One region of the Cohnella boryungensis genome, then DNA from elsewhere that is predicted to be linked to it. Evidence: riboswitches for the same ligand, from Rfam matches in the RefSeq annotation. Region 1 holds a riboswitch; each other region holds the start of a gene.
The links. Region 1 has a riboswitch for cyclic di-AMP ahead of ACFO1S_RS27510 (hypothetical protein). Riboswitches for the same ligand answer to the same signal wherever they lie in the genome.
Positions count from the first base shown of each region.

Region 2: another riboswitch for cyclic di-AMP. It lies ahead of ACFO1S_RS24895 (KamA family radical SAM protein); the one in region 1 lies ahead of ACFO1S_RS27510 (hypothetical protein).
Region 3: another riboswitch for cyclic di-AMP. It lies ahead of ACFO1S_RS24290 (APC family permease); the one in region 1 lies ahead of ACFO1S_RS27510 (hypothetical protein).

Region 1 is NZ_JBHSED010000074.1:26,998-31,218, reverse strand. It holds gene ACFO1S_RS27520 (helix-turn-helix transcriptional regulator) at 6-635, opposite strand; gene trhO (oxygen-dependent tRNA uridine(34) hydroxylase TrhO) at 667-1,569, opposite strand; cyclic di-AMP (ydaO/yuaA leader) riboswitch at 1,715-1,854, shown strand; gene ACFO1S_RS27510 (hypothetical protein) at 1,991-2,638, shown strand; gene ACFO1S_RS27505 (gluconate 2-dehydrogenase subunit 3 family protein) at 2,855-3,634, shown strand; gene ACFO1S_RS27500 (GMC family oxidoreductase) at 3,648-4,221, shown strand, end outside.
Region 2 is NZ_JBHSED010000065.1:251,100-255,320, reverse strand. It holds gene ACFO1S_RS24905 (S8 family serine peptidase) at 1-126, opposite strand, end outside; gene ACFO1S_RS24900 (GntR family transcriptional regulator) at 739-1,365, shown strand; cyclic di-AMP (ydaO/yuaA leader) riboswitch at 1,505-1,640, shown strand; gene ACFO1S_RS24895 (KamA family radical SAM protein) at 1,740-2,915, shown strand; gene ACFO1S_RS24890 (hypothetical protein) at 2,950-3,591, opposite strand; gene ACFO1S_RS24885 (dihydrofolate reductase family protein) at 3,724-4,221, shown strand, end outside.
Region 3 is NZ_JBHSED010000065.1:126,870-131,090, reverse strand. It holds gene ACFO1S_RS24295 (Rrf2 family transcriptional regulator) at 14-415, opposite strand; gene ACFO1S_RS24290 (APC family permease) at 574-2,400, opposite strand; cyclic di-AMP (ydaO/yuaA leader) riboswitch at 2,521-2,691, opposite strand; gene ACFO1S_RS24285 (class I SAM-dependent methyltransferase) at 2,926-3,828, opposite strand; gene ACFO1S_RS24280 (ABC transporter permease) at 4,155-4,221, opposite strand, start outside.

The DNA of each region.
Region 1 (4,221 bases):
GTTTGTTATGAACGGCGAATATGATAGACGCACTTGCGATCTCCGCTGGCCAAGCAGTCCGAACGGCTGACCGTCGCTCCAAGCAACGATTCGAACAGCTTCAGCTCGCAGGCGCAAGCCTGATTGTATTTGTTGGCGACCTGAGCAATCGGACAATTATACTCGGTCAGGACATAAGCGTCGTCGGACGTTTTCTCCCAGGTCGTCATATAGCCGTTGTCATTTTGAATGTCGGACAGAGCCGCAACCTTGTGCTCCAGCTCGGAGTCGGCCATCTTCCCGGCGTACCGCTTGTACAAGGTTTCCTTGCGCTTCTCGAAGAGAAGATTGACCATCGATTGTCCGGCTTCGTCTTCCAGCTCCGCGAGAAGATCCAATGCAACGGCATGATAGTTTTTCGGGAAATACTCCTCGGCTTGGGCGGCCAGCCGATATACGGCGGCCGGGCGGCCCATCGGAAGCCGGACCGTCGTCGATTCGATCAAGCTGTCGCGTTCGAGATTGGCGATATGCCGCCTTACGGCCATGCCTGTAATGCCCAGTTGATCGGTAATCTCCTTCGCCGTCAGTTCCCCGGAGGTTTTCAGCATTTGCATAATCCTGTTGCGCGTGGACAAATCCAGATCGTCTTTCAAGACATAACCTCCCGGGAATAGACTTTGTCCGCTACAGGACAGAGCCTGCAACGGCGAGATCGTGAGCTTCGCATTCCGCCGAGCAGTAACCTCGATGTTCGGTTTCGCAGGCCTCGCAGCACAAATGCTGCAGATGGCAAGTATCGTCCGCGCAGTTCAGGTAGCGGTCCGTCTTGGCGCCGCAGTGATGGCATTCGCCGACGAGGATGTGCTCATCTGTAAGGTTGATGCGTACGGAAACTCGCTCGTCGAAAACGTAGCAGTTGCCGTCGAAGCCTCTGCCTTGCACCTCGGGATCCTGACCGTACGTCACGATGCCTCCGTCCAGCTGGTAAACCTCGTTAAACCCTTCGTTCTTCAGCACGGCGGTCAGCATCTCGCAGCGGATTCCTCCGGTGCAATACGTCAGAATCGGCTTGTCCCGGTGCTCGGTCAGATGATTGCGAATCCATTCCGGGAATTCGCGGAATGTCTCCAGATCCGGCTTGATCGCGTTGCGAAAGTGGCCGAGATCGTATTCATAGTTGCTCCGTCCGTCGAGAATGAGGACGTCGTCCTGCTGCATTTTTTCGTAGAAGGCTTTCGGGCTCAGCCGGTCTCCGCCGTCCGTGTTCGGATCGAGCTTCTTGTCGTAGCGAAGCGTCACCAGCTCTTTCTTGTGTCGAACGAACATTTTGGAGAACGCGTGGCCCTCCGCTTCATCGATCTTGAACAGCAGATCGGAGAAGAGGGGGTGGGCATGCATCGCGGCCATATAGGCATCCGTCTGTTCGATTGTGCCGGACAGCGTTCCGTTGATGCCTTCGTCGGCGATCAGAATGCGTCCCCGGATGTCCAGAGCCTTGCAGTATTGCAAATGCTCGGCGGCCAGCTCCGCAGCGTTCGGAATCGAGACATATTTATAGAACAGCAAAATGCGATAGGGAGTCGTCATGTCGAAATTAACACCTTTCTTGATAGGTAATGAGCCTAACCGATATTTCATTATCGTAGCGGTTCCCCTCAACATAGTCAACATATCTGTTTAATATGTTTGGAAATTCCGAAGAAAGGTTTGACATTTCGACGGCTGCCGCATACTATAGAAGTAGCTTAATTTCCGTCCTTCAGGGATGGAAAGCGGGGGAACCAGTCTTCAGGGGCGAATCGTTCGTCAGAGCGTAGGGTACCATCTACCCGAGTCCGTCAGCTAACCTCGTCAGCAGAGATGGGTCTGAGTCTTCGACATTTTACTTTTCCTTTCGGACCCTTTTATGGGGTCTTTTTGCGTTCTTTGGAGACCCTTTATCGCTCAAGCGTAGGCTTGCGGCGATCGGGTCTTTTTTGCGTAATTTCATATCCAGGAGGTGTGCGCGATGCATCAAGCGGAATCGGCCAGAACGACTTACGAGCAATTGATGGAACAAACGAAGCTGATCTTGCAGCGGAAATCGGAGCCGTCTGAGCACTCCCCGACCGAGGACGATTACGCCGTGCTTCATTTGACCGTTGAAGCGAGCGGAGCCGGAGTGCGAGGGGAGGATCTGGCGCTGGCTCAGCTTGGCGTCGTTCGTTTCGTCACGGTGATGACGCAGATCGTGTCGGGCTGGGGAGGCAAGCTGATCGAAGCGAGCCAACACTCCTACACGGCAATCTTCCCGATGTCGGTGCCCGATGCGGCCAGTCGCTGCTGTCTTTGCGGGATTCAAATCTTGAATGCGATCGATACGGCCATCAACCCCTCGTTCACGGAGGAAGGCCTCGATCTTGCGCTGCAGGGCGGCGTCGGCATCAGCATGGGGGCCGTTTTCGGCTTCGAGACGGGACTGAACCTGCCTGCCGACAGTCTGTATTATGGAGAAGCGATGGGCAACGCCGTCGAATACGCCAACATGGCTTACGGCTATGTCATCGTCGATAAGGTCGTCAAGGAGCATTTCGAACGCTCCGCGACGGAATTCAAAGCCAGCTTCAAGCCGTATCGCCATCATGAATGGGTCGGCTATCGGTTCGATGTAGGCTAAGGCGTCGGGAGGGGAGCTCCGAAGCGCCTGAGAGTTGCATCAGGCCAGATTATGTGACGGGGAATTGGCGATCCCCGCAACCTATCGATCTGCCGGAAGGATTTCCCGAGCTGCTGGGGAAATCCTTCTTTTTTGCACGGATTGATGGATGAAATGGTGGATATAGGGAATAATTCGCCTATATTCTTTCCGGTCGAGGAAGAGAGGAAGAGGACATTGACGAAGCAATCGCCCCAGCAGCCCAAGGATGAATCGCGCAGAAAATTTCTGAAATACTCGGGCACGGCTCTCGGAGGCGTCGTCGTAGGCGGCGTCATCGGCGGAATAATCGGCACGAACAGGAGCAAGTCCGGACCGGAGGGAGCGGTTCCGCCGGAAGCGACGGAAACGCCCCAGTCTCCGCAAAGCCAGGATTACAATCAAGCGTTGATGTTCTTCTCGCAGGGGCAATTCCAGACGGTCGAGGCGGCAGCGGAGCGCATATTTCCCAAGGATGATAACGGTCCCGGCGCGAAGGAGCTCGGGGTTGCCTTTTTCATCGACCACCAGATGGCCGGCGCTTACGGATTCAACGCCCGGGAGTATATGACCCCGCCGTTCTACAAAGCCGAGGCGACGCAGGGCTATCAGCTGACGTTCAAAAGAAGAGATCTGCTCGCCCTCGGCCTGGACTCGTTGAACGAGTACAGCCAGGACAAGCACCAGAATACGTTCGCCAAGATTTCCCCCGAGCAGCAGGATGAGGTGCTTACCGCCTTCGAGAAGGACGAGGTGAATTTGAAAGGCGTTCCGGGGTTGGCATTCTTCACGATCTTGCGGAATCTGACCCTGGAAGGCGTCTATGCAGACCCTCTCTACGGCGGCAACAAAAACATGGCCGGCTGGAAGATGCGCAATTATCCCGGCAACCAAATGAGCTATCTCGATCTGATCGAGAAGGAAGAGTTCATCCAGATGGAGCCGCTCAGCCTTCACGACCATCTGCAACTAAGCTAAGGAGGAACCCCGAATGGCGAACAAGCTGCCGAAAGTGCCCGTGGTCATTGTCGGAATGGGTTGGGTAGGCGGTATTATCGCAGCCGAGCTGACCAAGGCCGGGCATCACGTCGTTGGCCTGGAAAGAGGCAAGAGCCGCAGCACCCAGGATTATTATCACGTACACGACGAGCTCAGATATGCATCGCGTTACGAGCTCATGCAGGATTTGTCCAAGGAAACGGTGACATTCCGCAATACGGAAAAAATGAGAGCCCTCCCCATGCGCTCCTACGGCTCCTTCCTTATGGGAGACGGCGTCGGGGGGGCGGGCGTGCACTGGAACGGGCAGTATTATCGGTTTCTGCCGTATGATTTCCAGATACGCACCATGACGGAGGAGCGCTACGGAAAAAACAAAATTCCGAAGGACATGCCGCTTCGCGACTGGGGCATCACCTATGACGAGCTGGAGCCTTACTTCGTCAAGTATGAGCAAATGTCGGGCATCTCGGGACCGCAGGAGCTGCCCGATCATGTCGGGAAGATGTCCAAGCCGTTCGCGACGCCTCCGATGAAGACTTCTCCGGGAATGAAGCTGTTTACGG
Region 2 (4,221 bases), on a different contig from region 1:
ACTCGTCGGCAAGAACTGTACACTCGCTGAAGTGTATGCTCCATTTGACAAAGTACCTAATGATAAAAGCAAGGTCGAGGCCAGAAAGACGTAAAACGTTTTCTTCAAGCGGGAATAAGTGTACATACAGTATTCTCTCCTTTGTAATCTTTCTGTATTTTAGTTCCGAGCACTATCGTTTAGATGTCAAAAGCAATCATAAAGCAGAACACTAGCAACAAAGAGTAGACGAGTGCGACAGGTTACGTTCTGATTTAATTCGAATACATGTTTATCATTTTCTCCTCTCCATTCTCTTGATATTTTTGTAGATGGATAAATAGATGTCCTTACAAATGTTAGTGTAAATCAAGGAAAATATTGGTTCAATTCCGAAGTAAGCGTGAACAATGACAGTAATATACAAATATCACATTAAAACTTCTATTTCCTCTACTTGGCATATGTTCAATAGGAGATAAAGTCGAATAATTAACATATATTGCTATTTATTCTTGCGTAATAATTCTAAACTCCTATTTTTTGATGCAGCTGCTGTTAGTGAATGAACGATTTGCATCGGGTACTGAAGCACAATTAATGACGAGTGTCAGTTGACAAGAACAAATTTTCATTTCAGGTTATTATCAGGATGTTAATATCGATGACGCGGCTGAGGTATGGCAGTTTACTTCTTATTTTGTAAGTCGTATGATTGTCTTTAGAGTCATTTCACAGAATAAGGAGTAAAACGAATTTATGCCGGATGTAGAAAAGGCAGGATATAAATCTATTGCACTCGATATCGCGCAAAGGATCGTAAGTGGGGAAATCCCTGTAAATAGTAAGATTTCCGGCAGGTCGCTGCTGGCAGGGCAATACCATGTGTCTCCTGAAACCATTCGAAAAGCGATTGGATTGCTTAAGGAAGAAAATATTGTTTCTGTCTCTCAAGGCAAAGAGATCATTATCTTGTCCAGTCATCATGCTTATGAATATATAACGAAAAACAAGTATTTGAAATCCGTTTATTCGCTCAAGCAAAACTTGCAGCAGTTGCTGCAAGAAAAACAGGATTTGGATCTGAAGCTTGAAGTCTTGTTGACGGAGATCATTGAGACTTCAGACAGGCTGCAAAATCTTAAACCATATAATCCAATCGAGTTAAAGATTTTACCGAATTCACATGTAGTCGGACAAACGATCGGAAATCTTCAATTTTGGCAGAATACAGGCGCCACGATTATTGCATTGCGCCGAGGAACTCATGTCTCTATCTCGCCAGGACCGCATGTGGTTCTGAGAGAAGATGATATCGTGGTTGTGGTAGGAGACGAGAAAGTATTCGAGAATACAGGTCAATTCATTAATAAACCCCGCTCTTAATATCGTAGTTCATCAGCTGCAAGGGGAACCTTGGCAGCTTTTTGCGGTTGTCACGTTATTCCACACGCTTACAAACAACTTTTACTAGAGAACAAAGTTGTCAGTTTGAATGTTATCTGTTATAGTTTTAGTAAAGTTTCACATCTTACTGCTTAATTTCCGTAAATCCGGAAAGCGGGGGACCCAGTAACTGGGGCGAATCGATCCAGATGGATCGTAGGGAACCATCTATCCCGAGTCCGTCAGCTAACCTCGTCAGCACATAGATGGGTCATATTATTGTAGAGTTAACAACTCTGCTTGTTTTCTGACCCGTGTGAATGGGTCTTTTTTTGTTTCCAGTTTATTTATCCATATTAAGAGGAGTTGGTTTAATGGCAAAGCCTAAGTACATTACCGATATAGACAAATTGACGAACATTCCCCAAGAAGAACGAGACAGATTGAAGCTTATTACAGACAAGTTTGTTTTTCGGGTGAATGATTATTACTTAAGTCTCATTGATTGGAATGAACCAGACGATCCAATTCGTAAGTTGGTCATACCAAATGAGGAAGAGCTCGGGGAGTATGGAAGATGGGATGCTTCAGACGAAGATACGAATTATGTGGTTCCTGGGTGTCAACATAAGTATAGTTCGACGGCCCTGCTAATCGTGTCGGAAGTATGTGGGGCATATTGCAGATACTGTTTTCGCAAGCGGCTATTCCGCAATGACGTCAAAGAAGCCGTGTCGGATATTGAACCGGGATTATCGTATATTGAGCAGCATCCGGAGATTAGCAACGTCCTGCTTACTGGCGGGGACAGCCTGATACTCGGCACTCCGAAGCTCAGGTTTATCCTTGAACGCTTAAGAACTATTGAGCATGTCAAGATCATCCGGTTAGGCTCCAAGATGCCTGTATTCAATCCAATGAGAATCTATGAGGATGAAGATTTGTTAGAGACGCTTAAGGCAAATTCAATGGCAGATAAACGAATTTATGTAATGGCGCATATTAACCACCCGCGCGAGATAACACCGGAAGCCATGAAAGGGTTCGCTGCTTTGCATGAAGCAGGCGTGATCGTTGTGAATCAGACACCCGTGCTGAGAGGAATAAATGATGATCCGAAGGTGCTGGGAGAGTTGCTCGACAAGCTGTCCGCGGCGGGTGTAACTCCGTACTATTTCTTTGTTAATCGGCCCGTTGCAGGGAATAACGCTTTCGTTCTCCCTTTGAGAGAAGTTTATGATGTCGTGGAGAAAGCAAAAGCCTTAACCTCCGGTCTAGGTAAAAGGGTTCGATTGTCGATGAGCCATACCTCGGGAAAAATCGAAATTCTCTCTATAGAGAATGGTAAAGCGTATTTAAAGTATCATCAATCTCGGGACGGTCACTATGGCCGATTCATGATTTTGGATTGCCCCGATCAAGCGGCATGGTTCGATGATCTTCCGGGCAATGAGCAATATTGGGTTCAACCTTCGAAGAAGACGGATACCGTTGCTTCCGTAAACGCAATGCCTGATATTCCGTTAGCCTCAACGTCCGCTCGGGCTTAGCACTAGCTAGATAGGAGAGGAAGAATCGCAATAATTAACCTTCAGCGGCTACAGAGATGGGAATTTTGATGAAGCCTACTCCTATTGACCGCACACCCTCCCGCATATCGGAGCCTACTGTAACCATAACATTGAAGATTTCCGATGGTAAAATCGCTTTTTGATCAGAAACTAAATCAATCACTACGGTTCCTGACCCGCCTCCTGAGGGCTTACCTAAATAATCTACACCCACTTCAACCCTATTTCTCCATTCATCGATGATATTATCTCCTTGGGAAGCTCTTGGCGTTAGAGATGTCTTTTGATTTTCGGGGTGACTGCTCAGAATATTGGAGATATACCATTTCTTCGGGATGTAAATAATCATTCCGCCGAAATCTTTGGGATCAATCTCATACGATGCAACAATCCGCATACGCTCAGCCATTCCTTTGTCGGCCCATACCAAGATCGATCCTTTTACCGATGAGTTCTGATGAGGCGTGCTGGACTTCACGTTGAATTCCTTGGTGACCGCAAGGCCATCATTGACTACTGTGTAATCCGTTAGCTTCCCTTGAAAAAAGTTGCGTTGCACGATCAGAACAGTCGCCGCAACTATTACAGCAGTCAAAGCAGTCAGGATGTACTTAACAGACGGCTTCAGATTAATCCCTCCAATGAACTTCCACATTTTTACCACCTTCAGTATATCAGGACTAGGGCTTTAATCGGAGTTAAAGATATCCTCTTTTTATTAATATGACATAAGGTGACGTATTTGAGATCTATTATGGGTGGTACATTAACGAAAGGAGTAACCATCATGAAACGAAGAATAATTTTAGATTTAGCAGTTACTTTAGATGGTTTTATTGAAGGGAAAAATGGTGAAGTTGATTGGTGCATTATGGACGCTGAGCTGGGATTTATTAATTTCTTAAATCAAATCGATACCATTTTATATGGAAGAAAAAGCTATGATCTATGGGGACAGTTTACTCCGGGAACTGAACATACGGATTCTGAAAAGGAATTCTGGGATGTAGTTCATAGCAAACAGAAATATGTGTTTTCCAGAACGCAAAAGGGGACTGATCATAACGCAATATTCATAAATGATCGTATTCTTGAAGAAGTAAATAAACTAAAGAATAAGCCAGGTAAAGACATCTGGCTATATGGCGGAGCAAATCTTATTACAACTTTTATCCATTTAGGACTTGTTGATGAATTTAGATTATCTGTTCACCCTGTTGTTCTGGGAGAAGGGAAACCGCTGTTTGTGGATATTAAACAGAGGTTGAACTTAAAAATGGTGAAT
Region 3 (4,221 bases), on a different contig from region 1:
AAATAAAGAATGGCTACATAACGATATTCAGTTCCCGCACAAGATCCGACATTTTCTGATTCCTCAGCTGTTCTTCCATCTTCTCTTCTGCCGCTAAAACCACCTTTTGAATCGGGCAATCTGGTCCATGCTCGAAGCTGCAATCGAACAAGGAGGCCGAGCCTTCTATCGCATGGATAATATCTAGGAACGAAATATTCTCCCAATTTAGTTTGAGTCGATAGCCGCCATTCACACCTGTTATCGATTCAATCATGCCCGCCTTTACCAACTTGGTCAGTATTTTGGACAAGTAGGTTGGAGACACATTTTGCCGCTTCGCCAGCTGCTGTACGCCCATTGGTTTTTGCGGGGTGGCTACAGTAAGAAAGAGCATGGTATGGAGAGCATAATCGGTAGCCTTTGAGTACTTCATTCATAATCACCTCGAAAAAAAGACTCTACATATCTACAATAACTATTATGTTACCTTGCGTCAAGGATTAAACCTGCGCTTTTCTTGGAGCAAATCCGCCAAGCCACTATTATCAAAGCAGCTTGGCGGATGGGTTTTCGCCAGCGCACGCGCACTTGTTATTTCTTTAGATGATAAGGAACGGTCGTCACTATGACATCCTTGCGATACAACAGATGCGTGCGAATCATGAAGCTCGTCTGGTTATGAAGAATGTTGTGCCAGCCTTTCTTGGGAATAAATTGCGGAATGATGACGGTAACCTGATAATTTGACTCGCTGGCCTTGCGCTGAATCGAGTCGATAAATCGGGTTAACGGTTGAATGATGCTCCGATACGGCGAATGCAGCGTAACTAACCTAATATCCGGCTTCCAGTCCCGCCACTTCTCTTGAAAGCGCTGCTCCTCCTCCCTCTCGAACGGAACGTACACCGCGATAATCTGGTCCGCAGCGAGGGATTGGGCGTAGTTAAGCGAATGCTCTACAACATGTGTAATTCCCGATACGGGCACTAGGACGATATTCCCCTCGATCGGCAGCGCCGGCTCGCAAGTGGCTAGTCTCAATTGCTCCCCGACGGCTTCGTAGTGCTTTCTTATCCGTATGAACAGGAATATGATTAGTGGCAGGAACAGGAGAACGGACCAGACCTGCGAAAACTTGGTGATGAAGAAGACCAGCGTGACCGTGAAGCTAATGAGCGCTCCGATCAGATTCACGATCAGCTTGGGAACCCATCCATCAGGCTTCTGCCGAATCCACTTCAGGCTCATTCCCGTCTGAGATAACGTAAACGGAATAAATACGCCGACGGCATATAGCGGAATCAATTGCTCCGTATCCCCGCTGAACACGACGATCAGGAGAATCGAAAGCACACCGAGCATAATAATGCCGTTGGAGTAGCCCAATCTGTCCCCTCTTACCTTGAACATTCGAGGGATAAATTTGTCTTTGGCCAGATTGACGGCAAGCAGCGGAAAGGCCGAATATCCCGTATTCGCCGCGAGAATCAGAATCATAGCCGTCGTTCCTTGAATGAAGAAGTACATGAAATGGCGACCGAACGTATGCTCGGCGATTTGCGATACGACCGTGACTTCCGCCTTCGGAACGATCCCGTAGTAATAAGCCAGCAACACGATGCCCGAAAATAAGAGCGCCAGCAGAGCTCCCATAGCCATGAGCGTTTTGGCTGCATTATGCGAAGCAGGAGTCTTAAAGTTCGGAATTGCATTGGATATGGCCTCTACGCCGGTTAAGGCAGAACTCCCCGAAGCGAAAGCGCGAAGGAGAAGAAACAGGCTGATTCCGGCTACCGGCGTGCCGATCGAAGTGTGCAGATCAGGCGAAGCGTGACCGCTGAGGATATTGTACAAGCCCACCCCGATCAGAATAAAAAGCGCCAGCACGAACAAATAAACCGGATAAGCCATCAGCGAAGCAGACTCCGTCACCCCTCGCAGGTTCAATAACGTAATTAGGATGACAAACATCACCGCAATGGCGACCTTGTGCTCATGAAGGCTTGGGAACGCCGAGGTGAGGGCATCTGTTCCTGCAGATACACTAACAGCAACCGTAAGAATGTAATCGACCAACAAGGAGCCGCCCGCAATTAGACCGGCGGATATCCCGAGATTTTCCTTGGAGACGACATATGCACCCCCGCCGTGGGGATAAGCGAAAATGATTTGACGATACGACAAGATCAGCGCCATCAACAGAATAAGAACGCCAATCCCAATCGGGATGGAGTACCAGAAAGCGGCCGCGCCCGCCGTCATCAGCACGAGCAGAATCTGTTCCGGACCATAGGCGACCGAGGACAAGGCATCCGATGAAAGTATCGCTAATGCTTTCGTTTTTCTAAGTCGCTGCTCTCCCAGTTCATTCGACTTGAGCGGCCGGCCCAACAGCCATCTTTTCACTTTTGATCTCAAAGAAATCACCGTTCCTTAATGTGTCATAATTGATAGGCCAATATCCGCGCAAGCCGCGTTTTGTGCATAGAAAAAAAGACCGCAGAGGATCCCCCCGCGGCCGTCAAGCACCGAAGTTTTTCACCCTCTCTAACGACGCTTACGAGGTTAGCTGTCGGATTCGGGCGTTTAGAGTCGCCCTACGGGATGCAAGCAGCCTGCATTTCCCGATTCACCCCTTGCGACGCTCAAGATCGATCGTCGCTTTGGTTCCCCCGCCTTCCTGTTTCGGAAGCTCAGCGTACAGTGAATATCACTTACGGAATGATCATACTGCATCCATGTCGGATTGCCAAACGGCAAAAGCGAAGCCATTAAACGCTTTAATGAACAATTCAGTTCGAAATAACGCTTACATGAACTCGTCTCTTGTTTTCTATTCGAATTTCATTGTCGCTCTGCGTTTCTTCGATACATACGCCCTGCTGCAATACGAAGAAGAGCCCTAACGTTAAGGGCTCTTCTTCGTCAACTGAATAGTTCTTATTAGGTTCGCCGTTCTCCGGAATACATGCTCTGATCTTGCAGGCGCACCAGCACCTTGCCGAAGCGCCCTCCCTGTTGAAAGGTTACCTTATCCGTCGGGTAGGTCCGATCCAGATACGCGGCGATAATATCCCGATGCTGCGAATCTGCGGGAAGCCCGTGCTGCTTAAACCAATTCAACACATTTGCGGTCGCCGCTTCTTTGGTAAGCTCCATCGTTTTCATTTCCTTGGTAATCAGCGACTCGTAAGCATAACCCTTGATGTACAGCAAGTGGAGCAGGTAAGCCATTTCCAGCTGCCCGGTCGTCTGCAGAGGCTGATCGCTGATAAGCGGCAATATCTCGTTCGCCAGGCTGTTCTCCCTGAAGCCTGCCGACAAGCTCATGTAACAATATTGACGAGCGCAGCTCAGCACCTTCTCTACGCTCTCCCAGTCGGCAATAACCGGACACATGGATACGAATACGAGGTCGAAAGCGTTTTTCCAGCCCTTAGCCTCGATCTCAATGTCCTCGAAATCTTCAGGCACAATATCAACACTTCGGTTGTTAAGCTCTTTCGTATTGCTCTCAAGCAGTCGGACCAGAGGAAGGCAAGGCTCTACGGCAGTCACGGCGGCGCCTCTTTCCGCGAACGGGACCGAAAATCCGCCAGAAGCGGCACCGATATCAAGAATAGTCGAATCCTTGAAATCTACGCCTTGTCCTTCTATCCAGTTCATGATTCGTTTCGCTCTCCGCCGTCCCTCTTCGCTGAACGCCTCGGCATTAAAGGCCTCCGCCTTATCGTCGAAAGCATGCGTGCTGTCGATCCCCGCCAATTTCATCTTGTGGATCGTGGTCGATTGATCATTCCTCCAGGCGTCTTCCCAAATCTTCTCATTAAAAAACTCCGAAGTCATTTCTATTCGCTCCTTTTCGTCTAATAAAAAGCTTTTAAGGATATCTCATATCCTTAATTGGATTAAACTGATTCATAGACTTTATTCATCTATAATAACCGTCATTCTATTTTCTGGTCAACCATCGTTTTTCAAAATTAACATAAGTATAATTATGTTAACTATAACGGAAGATTAATATCATTAACTAATTCCCTTCTCAAGCACAAAGGGTGTCCCATCAGCATTTTAACGAAAATATTTATTGATAATGCACGCAAGCTTACTCCGTATTATCTGCAACCATGCGCAAGAGGCCTCACGTCGTGGGAGGCCTCTTGCTGCTCTTATCCCCCGGCTCCCTGGTACTTGTTGACACCTCGCATCCAGACGACATAGCCGAGCCAGTAGACG